DNA from 3 places in the Planococcus sp. SE5232 genome. Region 3 is predicted to be linked to each of the others. Evidence: riboswitches for the same ligand, from Rfam matches in the RefSeq annotation. Region 3 holds a riboswitch; each other region holds the start of a gene.
The links. Region 3 has a riboswitch for S-adenosylmethionine ahead of metK (methionine adenosyltransferase). Riboswitches for the same ligand answer to the same signal wherever they lie in the genome.
Positions count from the first base shown of each region.

Region 1 (4,252 bases), on a different contig from region 3:
GCCCTGTTCGACTAGACTGTCGATCCCTTCGCCAATATCCGGACTAGCCAACTCCAAAAAGCAGGTTTCATGTAGAGCCACATCAACTTTTAAATGAACCTGCTCCATAAACGCCATCGCTTCCTGGCGCGTTTCCTTTACACGGCTTCCGTGGCTTACATATAATACAGCCTGCATGTCACCATCTCCTTATCCAACATGGGCGGCAAGCTGGAATTGCTGTTCGTCCTGCAGCTGCTCATACCATTGCAATTTGTCTCTCAGGCGGACCACTTCTCCCACAACGATCATCGATGGGTTCTCGAAATCCTTGGCGTTTCGGACAATGTCCTCAAGCGTTCCAGTAACGGTCCGCTGCCGTTCTGTCGTCCCCCATTCAATCAAGGCGATCGGTGTCGTCGGTTTCAATCCATGGCGCATCAAACGGCCGCAGATTTCCGGAAGCTTGCTGACGCCCATATAGATGCACAATGTATCCATACTTTTAACGACATGTTCCCAGTATTCATCCTGATCGACGCCGACTTTGCTGACCCCTGAAATAAAAGCTACGGACGAACTGTAATCGCGGTGGGTGACCGGGATTCCTGCATAGGCTGGCGCCGCGATCCCCGCTGTGATTCCCGGAACAATTTCAAACGGAATATTATGGTCCACCAGTGCTTCCGCTTCTTCTCCACCTCTCCCAAAAACAAAAGGGTCGCCGCCTTTCAGGCGTGTTACGATTTTTCCTTGCAGCGCAAACCGGCACAGCAGCTCGTTGATTTCTTCCTGTTTCAATGAATGGTTATCGGGTTTTTTGCCGCAATAGATCAATTGGGCATGTTCTTTCGCTTCGTCCAGCAATTCCTGGTTTATCAAGCGATCATAAAGGATGACATCGGCCTTCTGAATGGCCTTCAACCCTTTCACTGTAATCAAATCAAGGTCGCCTGGACCTGCACCAACTAAATAAACTTTTTTCATAAGCTTCCTAGACTCCTTTTTTTAACCAGAGAAACGAAGATTCCGCCATTTTCTGATCGTTGATTTCCATCATCCTGCTGGCCACATTATGTATGCAGGCCACATTCAGTTTTCGCAAAACCTTTCCATCTTCCGTCGCGGCTGTCTCCATCCGTTGTCACGGCAAACGAACAGTGCTTGCAGCCGATGCTTGGATAACCTTCGTCGTGCAAAATATTATATTCAAGGCCGTTCAATTGGATATACTGCCAAACATCGTCCCATGTCCAGTGGATCAGCGGGCAAACCTTAACGGATTTGAAGCGGTTGTCTTTATTGATGAAATCCGTTTTGCTGCGGCTTGCCGACTGCTCTCTTCTGAGGCCGGAAATCCAGGCCTGTGCGCCGGAAAGGGTCTGTTCAAGCGGTTTGACTTTGCGGATATCGCAGCATTTATCCGGCTGGCTGTTCCACAGTTCATCGCCGAACTGGCTGGCTTGCTCCTCCAGCGTCAATTCCGGTTTTTTCATGCGGATGTTCAATTTCGGGTAGCGTTTCTTGACCCGCTCAATCAATTCATAGGTTTGGTCGAAGTGGACGTCGGTGTCCAGGAACACCACTTCCGCATCGCTTTTCACCTTGGAAATAAGATCGATCAATACCATGCCCTCCGCTCCGAAGCTGCAGGCATAGACAATATTCTCTCCATAGGAATCATAGGCCCATTCCAGAATATCAGCGGCACCTTTCAGCGTATCGGTCGGTGCCAGGTCCTTAAATGGATCTCCAGTAAATTGCTCGTACGAAACAGCATGGCTCATCCTAACTTCCTCCTTCAAACTTTCATAAAATAAATTAAGCATTCTCAATAAATATTATTGTACTTGGATATTCCGCAAATCAGCTCCGCTTTCCTACGGGCTTGCGCCGAACTAACTCGGGCTAAACGCCCGAGTGGATTTCGACACTTCGCTATCCCGCGGGAGTCTCCACTGTTTTGCTCCATATCTTAATTAGAGATGATAATTTCGACTCTTTATTTTTATGCATATCGCCTAGAAGAAAGAGAGAAAGGCGGCGACTCCTGCGGGAGCAGTGACGGAGCAAAGCGACAGAGCGACACGGGCTGGAGCCACTGGACTGAGCAACGCGAGGGAAGCGGCAGAAGACGTGCCCGCGGAAAGCGTCCGCCTGAAGCGATTTCTTCGAAAGCAAGACAATGAATTTCCCACCAAAAAATATAAATAAAAACCCTCTCTTCCAATAGAACAAGAAGAGAGGGAGCCAATGCGCAATTGCAGCAAGCCTGTCTTCTTATCTTCCAGATCCGTTCGGGACCTGCTGGAATTGGCACATTATCCCCAGTCAAAGACTAAAGCTGTTGCCGAGGCTTCAAAGGGCCAGTCCCTCCACCTCTCATGATAAGAAATACCTTATAAGTTTACTAGGTTTTATGATTTGTCTAAATACTAAAGCAATAAAAGATAACTGTCAATAAAACTCTGAAAATATCATTTATTTACTCGGGTTATTTTTCTTTCTTCATTTCTCGGCTCTTCGAAATCATGAGTTCTTCCCTGCTGCCAAAAACCAGCCATTTGTGAGGCTTTCCTGGTTATAGGAAAACCGGCTTTGATCTTTGGCGCATTGCACGAGGCCGCCTGCCGCTTCGACAATCGCTTGTCCGGCAGCCGTATCCCATTCCATCGTCGGCGCAAAGCGCGGGTAATAATCCGCCTGCCCTTCGGCCACTAGACAAAATTTCAGAGAGCTACCAGCCGATACACGCTCAATCGATTGCCCTTCATTATTCAGCCGTTCAATAAATTCATGTGTTTCAGCCGACATATGGGAGCGGCTCGTGACGATCCGGGTTATATCCCCCGTTTTTTCAGCAGATAAGGAAATGCTTTTTTCGCGCAGTACATCAACGTTTTCAAACCTTTCAGCAGAAGCATCTTCCAATTTATAGGCGCCCTCATTGTCTTCACCAAAATAGAATACATCGGTCGCCGGCACATAAATAACGCCGAGAACAGGATAGTTTCCTTCTATTAATGCGATGTTGACTGTAAACTCGCCGTTCTGTTTGATGAATTCCTTGGTGCCGTCGAGTGGATCCACAAGCCAAAACCGCTTCCAGTTTTTCCGTTCTTCATAAGGAATTTCACTGCCCTCTTCGCTCAGCACCGGTATTTCCGGATAGGCGCTCTTCAGTCCTGCATCAATTACGCGGTGAGACCGCTGATCTGCAATCGTCAGCGGCGAATCGTCCGATTTTGCCTCAACAGTCAGTTCCTGTCCATAAACCGCCATGATTTCCCGGCCTGCGGAGAGGCTGATTTCGAGCAGTCGATTCAGGTCAATGCCACTTGCCATTAGCCCAAGTAGCCTGTTTTCTTCAAATAATCGATAATCACTTGAACCGATTCTTCCAGTGACTGCTTATCGGTTTCAATGACGATTTCAGGTTTCACCGGTTCTTCATAGGGTGCATCGATGCCGGTAAACCCTTTGATTTCTCCGGCTCTGGCTTTTTTATAAAGGCCTTTCGGATCGCGTGCTTCACAAGCGTCCACACTGCACTTCACATAAATTTCGATAAACTCATCTTCTTCAAGCAGCGCACGGACTTGATCGCGGTCTTCCTGATACGGAGAAATGAATGCGGTCAAAGTCAATACCCCGGCATCGCTCATCAGCTTTCCGACTTCACCGATCCGCCGGATATTTTCAGTGCGGTCTTCGGGACTGAATCCCAGGTTTTTATTCAACCCGTGGCGGACATTATCCCCATCCAATAGGTAGGTACGGATTCCAAGTGCGTGGATTTCTTTTTCCAAGGCAACGGATACCGTCGATTTCCCTGAGCCCGATAACCCCGTAAACCACAGGACCCCGCTTTTGTGATTATTCAATTTCTGTCTATCTTCTTTTGTAACACTCGATTCATGCCAAACGATATTCGTTGATTTGCTCATTTTTTCTCCTCCTAAAACCAGTAATAGTAGACGATTCCAATGGTAACCGACATGACTAGAATACTAAGGGGTGTCCCTACTTTGACGTAATCTGTGAATTTATAGCCACCCGGTCCATAGACGATCAAATTGGTCTGATAACCGATTGGCGTGATGAAACTGGCGGATGCGGAAATGGCGATAATGACGGCAAAGCCCATTGGGTCAAGCTGCAGATTGCTGGCCATTTCGATGCCGATTGGAATCATCAGGACCGCCGCCGCACTATTGGTGATCAATTCTGTAAAGATGCTGGTCAGCAGATACACTAAAATCAGAATGGCCAG
Region 1 is NZ_JBOGCP010000003.1:428,015-432,266, forward strand. Features, by position in the region: gene ACRC6Q_RS13220 (sirohydrochlorin chelatase) at 1-177, opposite strand, end outside; gene cobA (uroporphyrinogen-III C-methyltransferase) at 190-966, opposite strand; gene ACRC6Q_RS13230 (phosphoadenylyl-sulfate reductase) at 1,053-1,766, opposite strand; SAM riboswitch class I at 2,257-2,373, opposite strand; gene cysQ (3'(2'),5'-bisphosphate nucleotidase CysQ) at 2,509-3,324, opposite strand; gene cysC (adenylyl-sulfate kinase) at 3,324-3,926, opposite strand; gene ACRC6Q_RS13245 (SLC13 family permease) at 3,938-4,252, opposite strand, start outside.
Region 1: another riboswitch for S-adenosylmethionine. It lies ahead of ACRC6Q_RS13230 (phosphoadenylyl-sulfate reductase); the one in region 3 lies ahead of metK (methionine adenosyltransferase).

Region 2 (4,252 bases), on a different contig from region 3:
TCATACCGGATCCTGTATTTTAGACGGACACTTTTCACGAACGAAGCAACAAAGCGATAAAGGAGAACATCTTTGCCCTTCACCGACTTTCATTCTTCTAAGCGTCATTAAACAACTAACCAGGATATGGAACAAACCAGCGGAGACTCCCGCGGGATAGCGATGTGCCGAAATCCACTCGGGCGTTTAGCCCGAGTTAGTTCGGCGCAAGCCCGTAGGAACGCGGAGCTGGTTTGTGGAATATCCATAGTAGATTTTTTTCTGTTATAAATTATTTGTTCAACTTGCATCAAAAAAGACAGCTGCCCGAAAAAAGGGAAGCTGTCTTTTTGAGTTAAAATAGGTTCAATTTTTCAATGCGGTTTATCGCTTCGGTGATACGGGTTTCATCAACCAATAATCCAACGCGGACAAATCCTTCTCCGCCAGCACCGAACCCGCTACCTGCAGCAACTGAAATATCCGCTTTTTCAAGTAGGAAATCAGCGAACTCGACACTGGTAAAGCCTTCTGGAACCGGCAGCCAGGCGAAAAAAGAGCCTTGAGGCGCTTCGATTTCCCAGCCGATGCGCGAACATTCCTTGACCAGGACATCGCGGCGTTTTTCATAGAGAGCCACTAAGTCATCCACACATTGCTGATCAGCACTTAAAGCTTTGGCGGCAGCCAACTGGACGGCGGGAAACAGACCGGCGAATAGATGGTCCTGGATCAGGTTCAGGGCTTCGATCATTTTCGAATGTCCGACAGCAAATCCAATGCGCCAGCCGGCCATATTGTACGTTTTAGATAAAGTATACATCTCGATGCCGACTTCTTTGGCCCCTTCGGATTGCAGGAAGCTCACCGGTTTCTTTCCTTCGAAACCAACTGCGCCATAAGCGAAATCATGGACGACGGCAATGCCGTTGTCTTTTGCAAAAGCGACAGTCTCATCAAAGAAGTCTTTATTGGCCACTGCGCCTGTCGGATTGTTCGGGTAGTTCAAATACATCAGCTTAGCTTGCGAGCGAACAGATTCAGGCACTTCACCGTAATCCGGTAAATAGCCATTTTCTGGATTGAGCCGCATCAGTTTATAGTCGATATCGGCGAGTGGAGCCCCGGACAGGTAATCCGGATAGCCAGGGTCCGGCAGCAGCAGGAGATCCTGTGGATTCAACAAGGCCAGTGGCAATTCGACAAGCCCGACTTTTGTTCCAGCCAGAATGGCTACTTCAAGGTCAGGGTCGATGTCCACGCCGTATTCGCGTTTGTAGAAATCCACTGCAGCCTGGCGCAGCTCGGAAATGCCGCGAAAAGGGGAATACTTATGTGTTTTTGGATCAGCCGCTGCGGTTTGCAGTGCCTTGATGATATGGTCGGGCGTCGGCTGGTCAGGATTGCCCTGGCCAAGGTTGATGACGTCGCGTCCTTCGGCGATGGCTTTACTCGTTTTAGCAACCAATGAAGTAAAAAATTGTGTAGGCAGGTTTTGCAGGCGATTTGAAAATTCCATATAATTCTCCTTGTTTTCGAAATAATTGCACATCTACCCCAAATCTTATAGAGTTGTAGGTAACTTGTCTAGTGGAGGAGAAACATATGAAAATTGCATGCGTTCAGATGGATATCGCTTTTGGAGAACCGGAACTGAATTATCAGCGGGTCATGGACTATTTGAAGGAAGCGGCCGGAGGTGGAGCGGAAACGATTGTCCTGCCCGAAATGTGGAATACGGGATACGCATTGACAGAGCTTGATACACTTGCAGACAGCACGAACCGGACCGTGGAGTTGCTGAAGAGTTTTGCGAAAGAACACAAGGTCAATATTGTCGGTGGATCTGTTTCGACGAAAAAGAACGGTGGTTTCTATAACACGATGTATGTCGTCGACAAAAATGGAGAGCTTATTTCGGAATATGATAAAGCGCATCGCTTTTGCTTGATGGATGAGCATATCCATCTTGAAGAAGGAGATTCACTGGGTACATTCGAGTTGGAAAATACCGTTTACGGCGGAGTCATTTGCTACGATATCCGTTTCCCTGAATGGATTCGCGCGCAGGCACTGAATGGTGCAAAACTAATTTTTGTATCAGCTGAATGGCCGGAGGCACGAATTGATCATTGGCGCATCCTGCTGCAGGCGCGAGCGATCGAGAACCAATGCTTTATTGTGGCAGTAAACCGCATCGGCAGCGATCCAAACAACGAGTTTGGGGGAAGCACGATGGCAATTGCTCCATGGGGAGAAGTCCGTCTCGACATGAAAAAAGATGAAGGCGTCGCTTATATCGATATCGATTTGGATGAAGTGGAAGAAGTCCGGAAGCGAATACCGGTTTTTGAAGACCGCCGCGATAAATTGTACGAAAAATTCAAAAAGTAGATTGACACTCGTAATTAATGCCTGTAACATAAAATTTAATCAAATAACGTAAACTTATCAAGAGAGACTGAGGGATAGGCCCTATGACGTCCGGCAACCCCCGATTGGGAAGGTGCCAAATCCAACGGAACATGCAAATGTTCTGGAAGATAAGTCGAGAAACTAAAATTTTCGATGTCTCTTTCTTGATGAAAGAGGCATCTTTTTATTGCCGGGAGGACGCTATGATACAGATTGAGAAATTGACGAAGACCTACACAACTAAGCATGGCACAATCACCGGAGTGGACAATGTATCATTGGATATCGGAAAAGGCGAGATTTTCGGGATCGTCGGCTATTCAGGTGCCGGAAAAAGCTCGCTGATCCGATGCATCAACCTGCTGGAACGGCCGACCTCTGGCAGTGTGACGGTAGATGGCAACGATTTAACCCAACTGAACGGAGATCAGCTGAGAAAAGCCCGGTTGAAAATCGGCATGATTTTCCAGCATTTTTATCTGATCAGCCAAAAGACGGTTTACGACAATATCGCTTTTGCGCTTCGCGCAGCAGGAACTCCTGCAAAAAACATTAAAACGCGGGTGGAAGAGCTGCTCGAAATGGTCGGTTTATCCGACAAGCGGGATGTTTATCCGGCACAATTGAGCGGCGGGCAAAAACAACGCGTCGGCATCGCACGGGCACTTGCCAACAATCCGGCCGTTCTGCTGTGCGATGAAGCTACCTCCGCCCTTGACCCGAATACGACTTTATCCATTTTGCGTTTGTTGAAAGACATCAACCGTAAATTGGATATCACGATTGTCCTCATCACGCATGAAATGAATGTCGTCAAGGAAATCTGTGACCGCATGGCCGTCATGCAAGGGGGACGCGTCATCGAAGAAGGCCAGGTATATGATATTTTTGCAGATCCACAAAAGGAATTGACCAAGGAATTCATATCCAGTGTCGTATCGTTCAATGTACCAGAGCATATTTTGAGCGAATTTACAGGCACACTGGTGAAAGTGCTGTTTAAAGGCGGCGTGGCCGGAGAAGGCGTGATTTCCGATATGCTGCAGAATTACCCGGTAAAAGGCAACTTTTTGCACGGAGCGATCGAGTATATTCAGGAACAGCCTCTCGGCATTTTCATCATGGAGTTGAAAGGTACTTCTACCGCCGTCATGGACGCATTGAAGTATATGGAAAGCAGATCAGCAATTGTGGAGGTGATTCCGAATGGGCATTGAATGGGGACGGATTATTGAATTGTGGCCAGAAATACAGACGGCCTTCTTTCAGACATTGACGATGATCGGAATTTCTTTAGCTGTCGCGCTGATTGTTGGGCTGCCACTTGGAATCTTATTATTCATTACAGACCGCGGCCTGTTTCTTGAAAATCGGCCGGTCAATGCGGTGATCGGCTTTATTGTTAACATCGTGCGTTCCATTCCATTCATCATTCTATTGGTGGCACTCATCCCGTTGACGAAATTGATCACAGGAACAACAATCGGCCCGATTGCGGCCAGTGTATCTTTATCGGTTGCTGCCATTCCCTTTTTCGCACGGATTGTGGAAAACTCACTCCGTGAAATTGATAAAGGCGTCATCGAAGCAGCGATTGCAGTGGGTGCAACCCCATGGATGATCATTAAAGACGTTCTTTTGCCTGAAGCGAAAGCGAGCATCATCCAAGGTGTGACATTGACCATCATCAGCTTGGTCGCCTACTCGGCGATGGCTGGTGTGGTAGGTGGCGGAGGCATCGGAGATTTGGCCATCCGCTTCGGCTATTACCGGTACGACAACACCATCATGATCGTCACAGTCGTCATTTTGATTGTGCTGGTCCAATTGATTCAGCAAGCAGGAGATTATACAGCGA
Region 2 is NZ_JBOGCP010000001.1:528,201-532,452, forward strand. Features, by position in the region: gene ACRC6Q_RS02480 (pyridoxal phosphate-dependent aminotransferase) at 335-1,498, opposite strand; gene ACRC6Q_RS02485 (carbon-nitrogen family hydrolase) at 1,585-2,373, shown strand; SAM riboswitch class I at 2,425-2,529, shown strand; gene ACRC6Q_RS02490 (methionine ABC transporter ATP-binding protein) at 2,598-3,611, shown strand; gene ACRC6Q_RS02495 (methionine ABC transporter permease) at 3,601-4,252, shown strand, end outside.
Region 2: another riboswitch for S-adenosylmethionine. It lies ahead of ACRC6Q_RS02490 (methionine ABC transporter ATP-binding protein); the one in region 3 lies ahead of metK (methionine adenosyltransferase).

Region 3 (4,252 bases):
CTTCATGCGGCTTCCGACTCCGTATACGCCGCCAGTCCAACCAGTGTTGACAAGGAAGACTTGAACGCCGTGCTCATCGATTTTATTGCCGAGCATTTCAGCGTACACGGTTGCATGCAGTGGAAGGAACGGTGAACCGAAGCAAGTCGAGAATGTTGCTTCAGGAGACGTGATGCCGCGTTCCGTACCAGCCAATTTCGATGTGTAGCCACTTAGGAAGTGGTACATTGCCTGCTCTTTTGTCAGCTTGCTGATAGGAGGCAGGACGCCGAAAGCATCCGCTGTCAGGAAGACGATCGTTTTCGGGTGTCCCGCAACTGAAGGATCCACGATATTGTCGATTGCCTGCATCGGGTATGCAGCGCGTGTGTTTTCTGTCAATGAATCATCATTATAATCCGGGATGCGCGTGTCAGGATCCACTACGACGTTTTCAAGAACTGAACCGAAACGGATGGCGTCGTAGATCTGTGGTTCGTTTTCACGCGACAGGTTGATGGTTTTTGCGTAGCAGCCACCTTCAATATTGAAGACGCCGTTATCGGACCAGCCGTGCTCGTCATCACCGATCAGTTTACGGTCACCATCAGCCGACAAAGTCGTTTTGCCAGTACCGGATAAACCGAAGAACAAGGTAACATCGCCATCTTGTCCAACGTTAGCTGAACAGTGCATCGGTAGGATGCCTCTTTCAGGCAATAGGTAGTTCATGATTGAGAAGATGGATTTCTTCATCTCGCCAGCGTATTCAGTCCCCCCGATCAAAATGATGCGTTGTTCCATCGACACGATGATGAAGGTTTCAGAAGCTGTTCCGTCCACTGAAGGGTCTGCTTTGAATGTAGGTGCATAGACTACAGTGAATTCAGCATCATGCGTTTTCAATTCTTCAGCCGTCGGGCGGATGAACAATTGGTGGGCGAACAGGTTATGCCACGCGTATTCATTGATTGTTTGGATCGGCACACGAGATTCGTGGTCTGCTCCTGCAAATCCTTTGAATACGAAAAGCGCATCTTTTTCTTTTAAGTGCTTGATGACTTTAGCGTATAGTTTTTCAAACACTTCGCTGGAAATCGGACGGTTCACATTGCCCCAGTCGACTTTGTTTTTAGAACTTTCTTCTTCCACCATGTATTTGTCTTTCGGTGAGCGGCCTGTGTATTTGCCAGTCTCCGCTGTTACAGCGCCTTCCCGAGTCAATACCGCTTCGCCGCGGGATGTTGCTGCCTCCACTAATTGTGGCACTGATAATTGAACATGTACATTTTGGCCAGTTAAAAGATCCTTCAAATCGTTTGCAAAGTTCACTGAAGTCATATATATGTACCTTCCTTTTCTGTTATTCCCATAGCGATGGGGAGGATGTATATTCGTTCATTAGTATAACACATTAGGTTTATTAGTCTATACTAATCCATTGCAGAATTCAAAAAATATTAAATCAGGTTTCTATAATAGGGAAAAATCTATTAGCCATTACTTAGGGAAACGTGGGATGAGAGCTTTTGCAGTCCGGATTCCACTATTTTTTCTACAGTTTTTAATCTGTTAATCAGTAGGTCTGAATTTATATAAGTTGTACTATATAAACCTGATAGCTTCACGATTAAAGTGAGAATGACCGGGCACATGCAGGAGTTGTCATCTTTGCCAGACAAAACGCTGAATTCTTAACTACCATAAACTGCTTTAGTTTTTTTTTGATCAAAAACGTTGACATCCAGGTGCTATTTCCGTATGATGAAAAATTGAACGGATACTCTTATTCCGAGCTGGTGGAGGGGACAGGCCCTATGAAACCCGGCAACCTGCTGCAACTGCAGTGATGGTGCCAAACCTGAAACAAGGCTTACAGGCCTTGGATGATAAGAGTGAAAGGTGCTTATGATGATTCTCCTTTCCTCATGATGAATGAGTGAAGGGATTTTTTTATGGAATGCCCTTAATCCTCGTGTGAAAGGCCACAAACGGCTTGAAGTTCAATCCGGCTTTTGTCTGGAACGGACTTGACATGGGAAACGAGTACCGTATCAATTTCGAGAGCAATCTCGCAGGATATAAGGAGGAACATTTTTTGAAAAACCGTCGATTATTTACTTCAGAATCAGTAACAGAAGGACATCCGGATAAAATCTGTGACCAAATCTCAGATGCTATTTTGGACGCTATCTTAACCGAGGATCCAAATGCGCGTGTTGCGTGCGAAACGACCGTCACGACAGGACTTGTTTTAGTAGCTGGGGAGATCACCACTTCCACTTATGTGGACATCCCGAAAGTCGTTAGACAAACCGTAAGAGAAATCGGATACACACGCGCTAAATATGGTTTCGACTCAGAAACAAGTGCAGTTCTTACAGCAATTGATGAGCAATCACCGGATATCGCTGCAGGAGTCAACGTGGCACTTGAATCACGTGAAGGCCAAATGACAGATAAAGAAATGGATGATATCGGAGCAGGCGACCAAGGGTTGATGTTCGGATATGCTAACAACGAAACAGAAGAATTGATGCCGTTGCCGATTTCATTGGCACATAAATTGGCGCGCCGCTTGGCTGAAGTACGCAAGGAAGAAATTCTTCCGTATTTGCGTCCGGATGGCAAAACGCAGGTGACTGTTGAATATGATGAAAACAATCAACCCCTTCGCGTGGATACGATTGTCATCTCTACTCAGCATCACCCGGAAGTAACGCTTGAGCAGATTCAACGCAATATCAAAGAATACGTCATCAATGAAGTCGTTCCAGCAAAATGGATCGATGAAGATACTAAATACTTCATCAACCCAACTGGGCGTTTCGTAATTGGCGGACCTCAGGGAGATGCGGGCTTGACTGGCCGCAAAATCATCGTGGATACCTACGGTGGCTATGCTCGCCACGGCGGTGGAGCATTCTCCGGTAAAGACGCCACAAAAGTGGACCGTTCAGCAGCATATGCGGCCCGTTATGTAGCGAAAAACATCGTAGCGGCTGGCCTAGCAGACAAATGCGAAGTGCAATTGGCCTATGCAATTGGTGTGGCACATCCCGTCTCCATCGCTTTTGATACATTCGGTACCGGCAAAGTCGATGAAGACAAATTGGACGATTTGGTACGCGCGAACTTCGATTTGCGTCCTGCCGGAATCATCAAAATGCTTGATCTTCGCCGCCCGATCTACAAGCAGACTGCAGCCTACGGACATTTCGGCCGTACGGATGTCGATCTTCCTTGGGAGCGTACAGACAAAGCCGCTATCCTGAAAGAACAAGCTGGCGTTCAAGCCGGCATTTAAAATTGAAAAGAAAAAAGGACGACCGGGCAGCGATGCCCGGTCGTCCTTTTCTTATGAAGTGGAGCTTGTCTGCAGTTTGTCGACACGCTTTCCGATGGCTTCAATCAATTCAGCTGGCAATGGGAAGTTCATGGCTGCCGGATCTGATTGGACTGCGGCAATAGTGGTCTGCAGTGAATCCTCTGGAATCTCGAATTTCGAGAAATCTTTCGGCAAACCGACTTGCTCCTGCAGATTGCGGATTTTCTCGACCACTTCCTCGAGTAGAGCTTGTGGAGATTTATTGCGGATATCCAGATTCAGGGCCTGCGCCAATTGATCGATTTTCGGCAAGTACAGCGCCGGAATCATTTCAATGACATGGGGCAGGAAAACGGCATTCGCGAGGCCGTGCGGTATACGGTAAAGTGCCCCGTAGGCATGTGCCAGATTATGGACTGGAATGGCGTTCAGCGCGAAGCTGAAGGCGGTGATGCCCATGGTACTGGCCTGCAGCATTTCCATGCGCGCTTTGACATTGCTGCCGTTTTGTACAGCTTCAACGATGTTCTTTTCGAACATCCGAATGGTCTGGAGCGCATAGGCATCGGTAAAGCCGGTTGCTGTAGGCGACATCAAAGCTTCAATGGCATGGGTCAATGCGTCAAAGCCGGTGAAGGCCGTAATGAATGGCGGCAGACCAAGGGTCAGATCCGGGTCCAGCACGGCCATATTGGCGCTGATAAAAGGGTGGATGATATTCGTCTTAATCCTTTTTTCTTCGTTGTAGATGACCGCAATCGGCGATACTTCCGAACCGGTTCCGGCTGTCGTCGGAACAGCGATATGCGGAATCGGGATGAATTGTGCTTCCGGCCAAGTATAATATGCCAATCCGCCTGGAATCGCTTTTTTGATGTCCGTCATTCCATGATGCAATGCGAATTTGACGCCTTTTACGGTATCGAGCACACTGCCGCCGCCGAC
Region 3 is NZ_JBOGCP010000006.1:101,111-105,362, reverse strand. Features, by position in the region: gene pckA (phosphoenolpyruvate carboxykinase (ATP)) at 1-1,320, opposite strand, end outside; SAM riboswitch class I at 1,763-1,875, shown strand; gene metK (methionine adenosyltransferase) at 2,078-3,286, shown strand; gene ACRC6Q_RS17570 (iron-containing alcohol dehydrogenase) at 3,338-4,252, opposite strand, start outside.